2 regions of the Salegentibacter maritimus genome follow, and region 2 is predicted to be linked to the other one. Evidence: riboswitches for the same ligand, from Rfam matches in the RefSeq annotation. Region 2 holds a riboswitch; the other holds the start of a gene.
The links. Region 2 has a riboswitch for cobalamin ahead of I6U50_RS03025 (TonB-dependent receptor plug domain-containing protein). Riboswitches for the same ligand answer to the same signal wherever they lie in the genome.

Region 1 (6,348 bases), on a different contig from region 2:
GAAGTATTAGGTTCATTTTTATAGATGTAATACTGAACCTGTTGGAGCGCATTAAAAAGAAAATGCGGATTTAATTGAAGTCTAAGGAATTTACTACGAAGTTGCGACTGCTGTAAGGCTTGTTTTGTTTTAAGATGGTTTATTCTAAAGAAAATGATTGTCAATATTAGAAGAAAGAAGATGCCACCCCCAAAAATTAGCCAGGTAATTTTTTTGTTATGAGCTTTTTTTTCGGCCTCTAGATTGGCAATTTTTCTTTCTTTTTCGGCAGTATCATAAAATGTTTTAATGGCAGCTATTTTTTCTTCATACCTTTTTTCTGCTATTTGATCTTTAATGCTATCATATCGGTTATAATAATCTATACCTTTTTCATAATCTTTTATATTGATATAGGCATTTAGTAAGTTATAGAATAATTGTTGTAGTTCTTGGGAAGAAGCCTTTGCCAGGGCTTTCTCATAATAATTGATTCCCTCCGGTACTTTGCCCGAATTTACTAATGCATAGCCTAGATTGTTATAAGTAATAACAGATAGAGGCATTTGTAAACTATCCCTTATCCTTAAACTTTTATTAGCAGTGTTAATGGCCAACTGCCATTGGGATTCTTTGATGTATTGATTACTAAGATTCGTTAAAATAACGACTTCAACTTTAGGTTGCTCAATTTCTTTAGCTAACTGCAAAGCCTCTTTGTAGACCTTTATTACTTTGGGGTCATTCTTTTCCATATAAACCCCGCCGAGGTTAACCAAAGTTTTAAGGCGCCAAAAATCATTGTTTTTATAGCCCAATAATGCTTTTTTGAAGCTTTTTTCGGCGCTGTTAAAGTTTTTGGATCTTGAGTACACTATTCCAATTCCTGAGAATAGTTCTACGCGATCTGTTTCAGATAACAGTTCCAGGTGCTTTTTGGCATCCATATAATTAGACAGCGCAATATCCAGTTCGCCCTGCAATAGGTTTATTTTCCCCAAATAGATGTGTGCCCTGCCAACAGTTTGAAAATTCTTAGGTTGTTTCCTGATAATTTGAAAGCTTTCTTCTTTAGCTTTTTCCAGGGCTCTATTCTGAATTAGGGAGTCAATACTTTTAAAGTCCTTGGGGTTTTGCTGTATTCCATAACTAAAAGTAAAAAGCAGGTTGAAAAAGAGTACTATTGTAAATTTTGTAAAATAATGCATGAAGTTTAATTGGGGGGTAATGCTGTGGGATTCTGCTAGATTGGCGCTGTTTAGTACGACAAAAGTATTACATTCTTAAAGGATAAAAAATGTTATTTTACTCGATAATCGAGATTTAAAAAATCTATGGCTTGTTACAAGGTAATTACTTTTCTAAGCCAATACGTTTGCAAAAGTATAGTATTAATCTTGTTTTTGCTTTTAGCAGAAATCAATTTAAGGTTTAAGGCATCTTAGTCTACCGGTTTTTGATTTTTAGAAGTATTTTTTAGTTTGGCAGATGGACGCGGGAAGTTTACAAATGAGCTTAAGCTTATAGGTTTATCCTTATATAAAAACAATACTATTTGGAGCTGGAAAAATAGTGAAGTTCTTATATAAGGATAAATAAAGGATATTATTAGGGGCTTTACTCGGTCATAGATAGATCTGAAGCTCCTTTGATTTCCGTTGATATCTCACCAAGCCAACCAACATTTCCCTGCGCCCCTGTGTAGATGCTTATAAAATCTACACCTCTTAATGCTACGGGGTTCATATTATCATCTACTGCCCAATCCAAATCCATGGCGTTTCCGGCATAAGTATTATAATCAGCATCAAAATTGTCTACATACCCCCATTCAAGTGCATCTATAGAGGCAAATCCTTCCAGGCTCACCTTAGGGTAAACCCGGGTTCCGTTAAAACTCATTTTATCCTTTTCTTCAATAAAGAGTGGATAGTAATTCTGGGAGTGGTAGGGATTAACCATTACACTGTCCTGGTTTTTCTGGTTATCTTCCCAGGGTACATTGGCGTACTCTTTTGGATTGGTGTAGGTTAATTGATAATTCAATATAGTTTCTTCTTTTTGATGTGCACTTCCTGCTAGTTCATACCAGGTGTCATCTGGTAAGCCATTACCATTCTCATCAAAAGAAACCTTTACAATACCGGGTTCAGAAAGTCCGCCCATTGCATTACCATAAACTACAAAGTCTTTAGCATCTTCTCTATTTTCAATGGTATGATCAAAAGTGAACGTTACGTAGCCTCCCCATGCTCCTAAAGATAGAATGGCCGATTTTCCACCCACTAATTTTTCTGCGCTTTCCAAAGAACCGTAGGTTTTATTAATATATTGGCCGGGTGCAGGTTTATATTCAATAATTTCAGAAATATATTTACTGCTGTTTTCTGTTTTTGGGCGGAAATAAAGCTGATAAGGATCATTTACGGTAACTTCATAAGAGCGCAGCAGAGAGTCGTTATTCGCCAATGCTTTAAATTGTAGTGCAAATGTGCCAAATTGTTTGGGGGCGTAATGAAGGTTTTGAGCTTCAGAAACTTTATCATCACCTAGTTTCCAGCTAAAACCTGTCCCTTCCGGTAAATTTAGAATTTCAGGATTAATAGATAAAGTATCTCCCAGGGTTAATTCGTAATCTTTCTGGTAATTTAGATCCGAAAACTCCATAGGAATTATACCTGGGCCGTCATCTTTGCTACAAGATGAAAAAAGTAAAATACCTCCAATAAGGATTAATGATTTAAAAAATGATTTTTGTTGCATTTGATTTGTATAAAGGTTAATAATTGGAATTAACTTATTTTACAAAACAAAACAGCAGGGGATATAGTTAGAATAGAAGACCTACCCAAAGCAATAACTCCCGAAAGCTTTGTTCCTTATGTTTCCGGCAGGTTTTCTGACTTCTCCCTCTTTTTAAACCTTCCCATCCCAAAAGACAGTGGTATCAATAAAAAGATTTTCCTAAAAATTAAGGAAAGGATTTACAGCAGCGGGAACTGTTCAGGATTTACACCTGATTCCCTTTTAATACAATACCTTAAAAGCATTGTAACCGAAAATCCCGGCAATATTAAGTTAAATTTCTGGTTTGAGAATCTTAAAAACTGAATTTATCTTTACTTCTTTTTAGTTATAAGCTCAATGAAAGTCTTGAAATTAAATAAATAATCCCTAGTTTTATCCCGCATAAGTTCTTTAGCATACTTCATCAAACAGAAAAGGTTTTACTTAAGGTAGATTAATAGGGAATCGTGTGAGAATCACGAACTGTCGCGCAACTGTAAGTAACATAATAAAGCTACTGTCCAAAGAATTATCCACTGCATAACGCGGGAAGGATGACAGCAGCCGTTACAAGTCAGGAGACCTGCCTATTCTGATTGGACAATGCTTTCGCGGTTTGAAGCTTAGGTCTTAGAGATGTACCCGTTATAATACTTTTTATTTTACAGGAGAAGTATGTCTTTTTGGGTGTATCTTCTTTCTCCTTTTTTTTCTTATCGCCTGGCATTACGAAGCATTTATAAAGACTTTTAAAACAAATTGTTTAATTATTAAAAGTTAGAAATGCAAACGCACATTCTTGGCTATCCGCGAATTGGTAGCAACAGAGAACTCAAAAAAGCCTGCGAGCAATATTGGTCAGGCAAAAGTGAACTTCAGGATCTTCTTCAGGTAGGAAAAAAAAGCCGCCATGAAAACTGGAAGCTTCAAAAAGACGAAGGAATTGATCTAATTCCCTGTAACGATTTTTCTTATTATGACCAGGTTTTGGATATGAGCCTTACCGTAGGAGCTATTCCTGAACGTTATAGGGAGATTGAAAGTAGAAGTGACTTAACCAATCTTGATTTATATTTTGCGATGGCCAGAGGCTATCAAAAAGATGGCTTAGATATTACCGCCATGGAAATGACCAAATGGTTTGATACCAATTATCATTATATCGTTCCTGAATTTTCCAAAAATCAGCACTTTAAGCTTAACTCCAATAAGATTCTTAATGAATTTAAAGAAGCAAAGGAAGCTGGGATTCATCCTAAACCTGTAATTATTGGACTGGTTACATACCTTCTTTTGGGAAAAGAAAAAGAGGGAGGTTTTGATAAAATAGACCTTGCAGAAAAATTATTGCCGGTTTACCAGGAGCTTTTAACTCAATTACAGGAAGAAGGAGCACAATGGATTCAGTTTGACGAGCCTTTTCTAGCTTTAGACCTAGATGAGAAAGCCAGGGATGCCTACTCTTTTGTATATAATGAGCTTAGAAAAAAATTCCCTAAACTTAGATTTGTTCTCAGCACTTATTTTGAAGGCCTTAAAGACAATCTTGCCCTGGCTCTAAAGCTTCCGGTAGATGTGTTACACCTGGATTTGGTGCGATGCCCATCACAATTAGACAGGGTGCTTGAAGAAATTCCTGCTAGCTTAAATTTATCGCTCGGGATAGTAGATGGACGTAATATTTGGAAAAATGATTTTGAAAATTCCCTTCATCTTATTCAAAAGGCACAGGATAAAATAGGTTCTGATAGATTGCTACTGGCTCCTTCCTGTTCGTTGTTACATGTTCCATACGATCTTGATTTGGAGACTGAAATAAACCCTGGAATTAAGAACTGGATGGCCTTTGCCCGGCAAAAAGTAAGAGAATTAAAAACTCTTCGGGCTTTGGCTACCGGTAGTACTGAAGCGCCCCTTTTAAAGGAGTTTAAAGAGAATTTAGATGCTGTTAAGAGTAGAAAAACTTCAGAGGTAATTCACAACAAAAAGGTGAAAGATGCGGTGAGTCAAATTTCAGAAAAAGACTCACAAAGATCCAACTCCTTCAGCATAAGAAAGATTGAGCAGCAGAGAGTACTGGATTTGCCTTTGTTCGCTACTACCACCATTGGTTCGTTTCCGCAAACCAAAGAAGTGAGGAGTTGGAGGGCTCAATTTAAAAAAGGAAAATTATCAGCAGAAACATATGATAGTTTACTAAAAAAAGAAACCCAAAATGCCATAAAATGGCAGGAAGAAATAGGTTTAGATGTTCTTGTACATGGAGAATATGAGCGTAATGACATGGTAGAATATTTTGGAGAGCAATTAGATGGTTTTCTGTTTACCAAAAAAGCCTGGGTACAAAGTTACGGTAGCCGATGTGTTAAGCCTCCTATTATATATGGAGATGTCTCCAGGCCAGAAGCCATGACGGTTTATTGGTCTCAATATGCGCAATCTTTAACCGATAAATGGGTTAAAGGAATGTTGACGGGGCCTGTAACAATCTTGCAATGGTCTTTTGTTAGAGACGATCAACCAAGATCTGCCACTTGTAAACAAATAGCTTTGGCTATTCGTGAAGAAGTAAAAGATTTAGAGCAGGCCGGGATTCAAATAATTCAAATTGACGAACCTGCCATTAGAGAAGGATTACCGCTACGGATATCCGGCTGGAAAGAATATTTAGATTGGGCGGTTACTTGTTTTAAATTAGCATCGGCAGGGGTAAAAGATTCTACTCAAATTCATACACACATGTGCTATTCTGAGTTTAATGATATTATGGAGAGTATAGCAAATATGGATGCAGATGTGATTACCATTGAGTGCTCCCGATCGCAAATGGAGTTGCTGGAAATTTTTTCTGATTTTGAGTATCCCAATGAAATTGGTCCGGGGGTTTATGATATACATTCCCCCAGGGTTCCTGCCGCCGAAGAAATGCTTACTTTGCTAAAAAAAGCCGAAAAAGTAATCCCTGCAGAACAACTTTGGGTAAATCCAGATTGTGGTTTAAAAACCAGGAAATGGGAAGAAACTGAAGCTGCATTAAAAGCAATGGTTAGCGCCGCAAAAATGGTAAGAACTGCTTTGGTGGAGAATTAAAACCAACTTTTTTTATAAATACCCATGAAGCACGAAGAAAAATACTGCCCAAGATGTAAAACAGCCTTTGAATGTAAAGTTGGCTCTATAGAACTTTGCCAATGCTCTCAAGTGGTACTGGATAATGAAGAACTGGAATACATACATAAGCTTTATGAAAGTTGCCTTTGCGCTAAATGTATGAAGGCTTTAAAAACAGAGTATCGCAACCAAAATTTACAGGAAAAATTAAAGGCTATTCTGGGTGTATTTTATAGGCCGCCAAAAAATAATAAAGGCGGCTGAAGAGGCTTAGTTGGAATTTTATTGACACTGCCAAAGGGTGTAACACCCCGAGGTAGTTAACTGAAAAAGTATATTTGGTTAACAATAACAAATTAAGGCTGTCTGAAAGGTTAATTTTCACCAAACTGGATTTATTTCAGTTTAAAAAGCTCAAGGTGAATTTTTAAGGCTTTTCAGGCAGTCTTTTTATATCCTGATATCTCAATC
Region 2 (6,348 bases):
CAACTATCTCCTGGATTTTTGCTGATGCCGGAGAATATGAAAAAGCCATTTTATGGTCTAAATGCAGCAAAGAAATTGGTGAAGAATCAGTGAATAATTGGCGATTGCAATCTGGGGATTACGAATTTTTTAAAGAGAAGAATTTTCCTATTTATATAGAATATCTTATTGCCGATAATAATAAAAAAGCGGCTCAGGAACTTTTGGAGATAAAAGCTTGTGATAAAGGACTCAAGCCGCTGGCAGCTACAATTGCCTACACCTATGGCAACCAGGGAAGTTTTAGAAAAGCATTGGAGTGGTCTGCCTGTGCCGATAATTTTCCTGTTGTAGAGCGAATGCAGTGGTTGTATGCCTTAAAGAATTATAACGAAGTAGAACGTTTGTACGCTAATTATTCCATAAAAAATAATTTGAAGGAAAAAGAGCTTATCCAGGCATTTATGGCGGAATATTATTTGGGGCGGGGCCAGATAACCAAGGCCTGGAAATTAACTTCACAATTGGTAGATTCAGAGAAAAAAGAACGCTTAAGAAGACAGCTCAACAAAGATGTTCGCTATTTAAGTTCCCTGGAAAAACGAATGCTATTGAAGGGATATCCACCTCTTTTTTACCCGGAAGTGGCCGCACAACTAAAACATAACCTAAGAATTACCGAAGGTGATTTTCTAAGTTTGAAGAGTAATATTATTAGCGATAGGCTAGACCCTACTTCTTTTGGCACCGAGGCTGTGTATGGTATCCGGGATAAAAAGTTACATCAACATCAATTCGGACTTAGCTATTATAAAGCCTATGCCATACCTGTGCAGGAAAGTTTAAAAAACAATATAGATGAGCAATTGCCCGGTTTGATTTATAGGTTTAAATCACGGGAAAGGCTTGAAAAGATTAATTATGGTTTTGGTACCCGTTTGGAGTTTAATGAAGTAGGGAAAGCTTATTTGCATTTAAATGCTTCGGCCTCTATTTCTATAGACAGCCTGTATAGTTCGGTGCAACTTTCCAGGAAACCTGCTATTACAGGACCGGCCTATTCCCTGGATATTTACCAAACCCAATTAAATATTTACGAAGAACTTCAGTTTAAGAAAAAATTTCGCGCAATTCTTTACCTGGAGGGGAATCATTTTAGCGACGATGTGCAGGATATACAGGCTTTAACCGGTATTTCTATGGATGTTGTCCTTAATGATAAGTCTAAATTTAAACCTTATTCCGAAATCTCAGGAATGTTGGGAAATTCAACCAGAACGGGCGGATATCCTTACTGGACCTTAGATAAAAGATTATATGGCGGAATGGGACTGGCATACGAATATTTAGATGAAAATAATTTTTGGAAAATTAATCTGGATGCGGGTTATTTCCTCGATACTTTTTCTGATGAATTCCAACGCTACCGCGGAAATATAACCTGGCCTATTTCAAAGTATCTTTATTTTGATGCCCGGGCCGAATTTTATACACTAAAAAACTTTTACTCCAATAACTTTACATTTGGTTTAAAATATATTTTTAAGGAGAATTAAGGCTTAATTTTAAAAGAAGCGGAAGCTTTATCAAAAACAATTAAGCCCTCAGGGAAGACACTGGAAAAGGCACCAGACTCCAACAGTTTCCGGGGAGAACCTGTACTAACTTTGTCAGGCTGCATTAAAATTATCTTATCGCACAGCTGAATGGCTAGATTGATTTCATGCGAAGCAAACACAATAGCTTTGTTTGTTTTCCTGGTAAGCTTTTTTAGCAGTTTTAGCACATAAGCTTTATGGTAAAGGTCTAAATGGGTGGTGGGTTCATCCAGAATAACCAGGGGGGTGTTTTGAGCTATAGCACGGGCTATTAATACCTTTTGTAATTGCCCGTCACTTAATTCGTAGCATTTTTTGTTTTGCAGGTCTTCAATGCCTACATGCTGCAACGCTTTCTTTATTTGGCGAAGATCATTTTTACCTAATCGGCCAATCCAATTGGTATACGGCTGCCTACCCAGTGCCACCAACTCAAAAACACTCAGATTTTTAGAAATGGGTTGCTCGGTAAGCACAAGACTTATTAAAGAGGCTAGTTCCAGGGAATCTATTTGTTTAATTTTTTGGTGTTTTACTAAAACCTCGCCTTGAAGTGCATCCTGAACACCGCTTAATGTTCGTAGAAATGTAGACTTTCCAACTCCATTTACACCAATTACGGCAACAAGTTCTCCCTGGTTTACTTCAATATCAATAGCCTTAGCAATAATGGTTTTTTTAGCTTTTGTGCTGTAGCCAATATCCAGGTTAGTGGTTTTAAGAATGCTATGTTGTTGGGATTTCTCCAATGTTAGAATAGAAATTTTCGTTTGCGAACTAAAAGCCAAATCACTACCGGGGCACCAATCAAAGAAGTAATGGCATTTATGGGGAGGGTATATTCCTGCCCCGGTAATTGGGCTGCAATATCACAAATAAGCATTAATGCAGCTCCGCCTAAAATAACTGCGGGAACTAAAATTTGGTGATTGTTTACAGGAATTACCTGTCTTATTAAATGCGGAACAGCCAAACCTACAAAAGCAATAGGCCCGGCAAAAGCAGTAATACTGCCCGCAAGTAAACTGGTAGCAATAATAATTACAAATCGGTTTCTTTTAATACTTACCCCCAGGCTTTTAGCGTATTGTTCCCCAAGCAGTAAGGTATCCAGGTTTTTTATACAAGACATGGCAAGTGCCAAACCTACCAGCCAAAAAATGGTTAAAATGCCAACTTCGTTCCACGAAAGGTCTCCTAAACTTCCAAAAGACCAGAATATATATTGCTGTAGTTGTGCTGCAGGGCTAAAATAGGAGAGAACACTTACCACTGCAGCGGTTAAACTGGCAAACATTAAGCCTATAATTAAGATGGCCATGGTATCCCTAAGCTTTATTGAAGCCAGTATTACTGCCATAAGAACCAATAAACTTCCCAGGCTGGATGCTATTACAAGGCTCCATTTAGATAACAGTACTCCTGCAAAAACACCTCCAAAAATAGAAGCTCCCATAATTACAATGGCTACGCCTAAACTTGCGCCACTACTTAACCCTAAAACATATGGCCCGGCCAATGGATTTCTAAATAGCGTTTGCATCAATAACCCGCTAATGGCCAATCCAGAACCGGTTATAATGGCTGTGATGGCTTTTGGTAACCTATATTCCACAATAATATATCGCCAGGTTTCTTTAGAGACTTCCAGGTTAAAGATAGAAGCAAAAACATCTTTAAATGGAATATTTACTGAGCCAAGGCTAATATTCAAAAATCCAAGAAATAGCACTCCCAGAAAAAGGAGTACCAGCGGAAGAACATATTTTTGGGAATGTAACAAGACCGGTTATTTATTTGGGTGTAAATATCTGAAATAAAATGAGGAGATAAAATTAATGAAGAAGCATAATAAAAAATGGATGCCTATATAAGGCCATTTTAAACTTCCGGGTGCTCAATATAAAAGATTTATGCACAATGATACTTACCCGGAAATTCAAAAAAACTTTTAGATAAGGTTTTAACCAGTGCCTTGAAGCTGCTAAATCACTCTTCCAGGGCCTTAAAAAAAGTAGTTTCGTAATTAGGAAGTAGATCTGGGTGAAATATAGCAACCAGGTCTTTTAGTACTAAATCTGGGCGTTGCGGGCCAAGTTCAAAATAAATTACTCCGCCGGTTTCACCTTTAGTAAGGCTTACGCTGTAAACATTTTTTTTCTGAAACACTTCAAATTGCCTGTAATGTTCCGATTCTTCTAAAAGTTGCGAGTAAGAAGTAAACTGTCCGGCACTTATCCAAAAATCGGCGTCCTGGGCTTTTTCCAGCACACTTTCAAAAGATAATGCCATGCTGCCGTTTCCACGGGTGTCAGAATATACGTAATTAGCATTGGCGTCTTTAATAAACTGTGCATGCCATGAGTTTCCGTAAGGTAAATACCATTGGTCTTTATACATAGCACCACTTAAGACTTTTGGGGTATTTCTAGCCGACTTTGCTAAATCTTTAGCTTCTTTATAAGCTTTTTCAATAGATTCAAACTCTTCTTCGGCTTCAGCTAACTTATCGTAAAAAGCACCAAAAAACTTGATCCATTCTGCTTTTCCAAGTGGAGTTTTTTCTGTCCAATCGCCGTTGTACATCACCGGAATTCCCATTTTTTGAATTGTTTCCAGGGTTTTGTTATTCGCATCTATAGCAAAACCAATAACTACTTCGGGTTCCAGGTCTATAAGTATTTCGGTATTGATATTTTCGTTTTTCCCCAACTCTTTAATTTTGCCGGAATTAATCAGTTTTCTGGTTTTTTCAGAAGAGATGTAATCTAAGCCCGGGAAACCAATAAGGCTGTTTTCTTCATTTAAAGCTTCGAGTGCCGGAATATGAGTGGTAGAAGTAACAACCATTTTTTTTACCGGAATTTGCACTTTTTGATCGTACTCCAAATCTTCGGGGATTTGAGCATTTTCCTTAAAAAGAAGATAAGTGAAGGGCTCTTTGGCATTAGGCCAGGGAGATTTTAGTTCTATTAGGTAGAAATCATTAAATGTTTTGATACTAAAACTCTTAGCGTAACTTAATTCAAGCGCTGTTTCAAGCTTTTTAGAAGTTGTTTTTTGTTCGTTCTGGTTATTCTTACATGCAGTTAGGAATAGAAATAGAATAACAAAATTAAGAATCCAGGTAAACTTATTTTTCATTTTAATACGCTTAAATCTAATTGGCTGAAATTTGCTTTTTCTCATTTTCCAGACTGAAACCTTGTTTGTTTTGAACATAGTGTTTCAGGTATTTTTGGAAGAGGAATTGTCAAAAGTAATATTATTTAGAATTTAATAGTTACAACTCGTATAAATGTTTAATTTCGCACTGAAATTTTTGGTTCGGATGTGTTTTATCACGCCGATTAAAAGGGAATCAGGAAAAAAGTACGAAGTTAGAAGTACAAAATACGAAGCAAGAATGTTTTATTCGTATTTCAAACTTCTTCTTCAAACTTTTGTTAAGCCTGAGCTGTTCCCGCAACTGTAAGCTAAGTTCTGATTTTTAAATCAGAATGCTTGTTGTTATCACTTCAAAAACCACTGTTCTTAGTTAAGGATGGGAAGGTAAACAACAAGACGCGAGCCAGGAGACCTGCCAAAATAGTACTAATTAATTCTTAGACTTTCGGGATAAAAGTCAGGGGCAGATGAAAAATAGACAATTTTATATTTTATTTCTTGGCTTGCTTTGTGGCTTGCCATTATGGGCTCAAAACGATACTATAAACGTTTTGGACGAGGTGTTTTTAACCGATATTAAATTAAGAGATTTCTCTACCGGACAGCATGTGAGCGTTTTAAACGATTCGGTTTTAAAGAAAAACGGAGCACTACTTACTTCAGCTTTAAATTTTAATACCAATATCTATTTTAAAGAAAATGGCCTGGGAATGGTTTCTTCGCCATCTTTTCGTGGAACAACTGCGTCTCAAACCGCGGTTTTATGGAATGGAATTAATATTAATTCTCAATTTAACGGTCAAACCGACTTTAATACCATAAACGCGGGCGGATTTGATAATATAAGTGTTCGTGGTGGGGGTGGAAGTGTTGTGTATGGCTCTGGGGCTATTGGCGGAAGTATTCACTTAAATACCCAACTTGATTTTAGTGGAAAAACAAAACAGGATTTATTTTTACAATACGGGAGTTTTAACACCTTAGATGCTCGATATAAAATTAAAACTTCAACCAAAAAATGGAGCTTAAGTGCCGCTCTTGCCAGAAACTCTTCAGATAATGATTATGAATGGCCGCTGAAAGGAAAGAAGAACGTAAATGGGAGCTTTTATAACAATAACCTAAATATTGGTTTGGCATATAGGTTTACTAAAAGAAATACCTTAAAGTTTTACAGTGAAGTTTTTGAAGGAGAACGTCATTTTTCATTGATAAGGCCTTCAGAAACTAAAACCAAATACAGTAATGTAAATTCACGGAATTTATTGGAATGGGTTAGTGAGTTTGGCAATTTTATCTCGGTAGCCAGGTTGGCCTATTTGGATGAAAACTATAGATATTATCCAAATATTGCTTCCAATAATTATACGTTTGGAGGAGCAAAGACTACCATAGGAAAGTATGATATAAAATACACACCTTCAAATACATTGCAATTTAATGCTGTATTAACCAATACCTATACCGATGGAACGGGATCGGGAATTACTGAAAATACCAGGAATATTTTTTCTTCGGCATTTTTAATGAAACACCGGCCGTTTAAGAAACTTCAGTACGAATTGGGTTTAAGAAAAGAAGTTACCAATAATTATGAGAGTCC

Region 1: it holds a riboswitch for cobalamin, as region 2 does, so the genes downstream of both, metE (5-methyltetrahydropteroyltriglutamate--homocysteine S-methyltransferase) here and I6U50_RS03025 (TonB-dependent receptor plug domain-containing protein) in region 2, are expected to answer to the same signal.

Annotation. Positions count from the first base shown of each region.
Region 1 is NZ_JAEHNY010000017.1:34,500-40,847, forward strand. Features, by position in the region: gene I6U50_RS15255 (tetratricopeptide repeat-containing sensor histidine kinase) at 1-1,187, opposite strand, end outside; gene I6U50_RS15260 (hypothetical protein) at 1,597-2,742, opposite strand; cobalamin riboswitch at 2,852-3,054, opposite strand; cobalamin riboswitch at 3,185-3,371, shown strand; gene metE (5-methyltetrahydropteroyltriglutamate--homocysteine S-methyltransferase) at 3,550-5,856, shown strand; gene I6U50_RS15270 (cysteine-rich CWC family protein) at 5,881-6,141, shown strand.
Region 2 is NZ_JAEHNY010000002.1:228,355-234,702, reverse strand. Features, by position in the region: gene I6U50_RS03045 (DUF2194 domain-containing protein) at 1-1,535, shown strand, start outside; gene I6U50_RS03040 (ABC transporter ATP-binding protein) at 1,532-2,326, opposite strand; gene I6U50_RS03035 (iron ABC transporter permease) at 2,329-3,360, opposite strand; gene I6U50_RS03030 (ABC transporter substrate-binding protein) at 3,567-4,721, opposite strand; cobalamin riboswitch at 4,884-5,179, shown strand; gene I6U50_RS03025 (TonB-dependent receptor plug domain-containing protein) at 5,213-6,348, shown strand, end outside.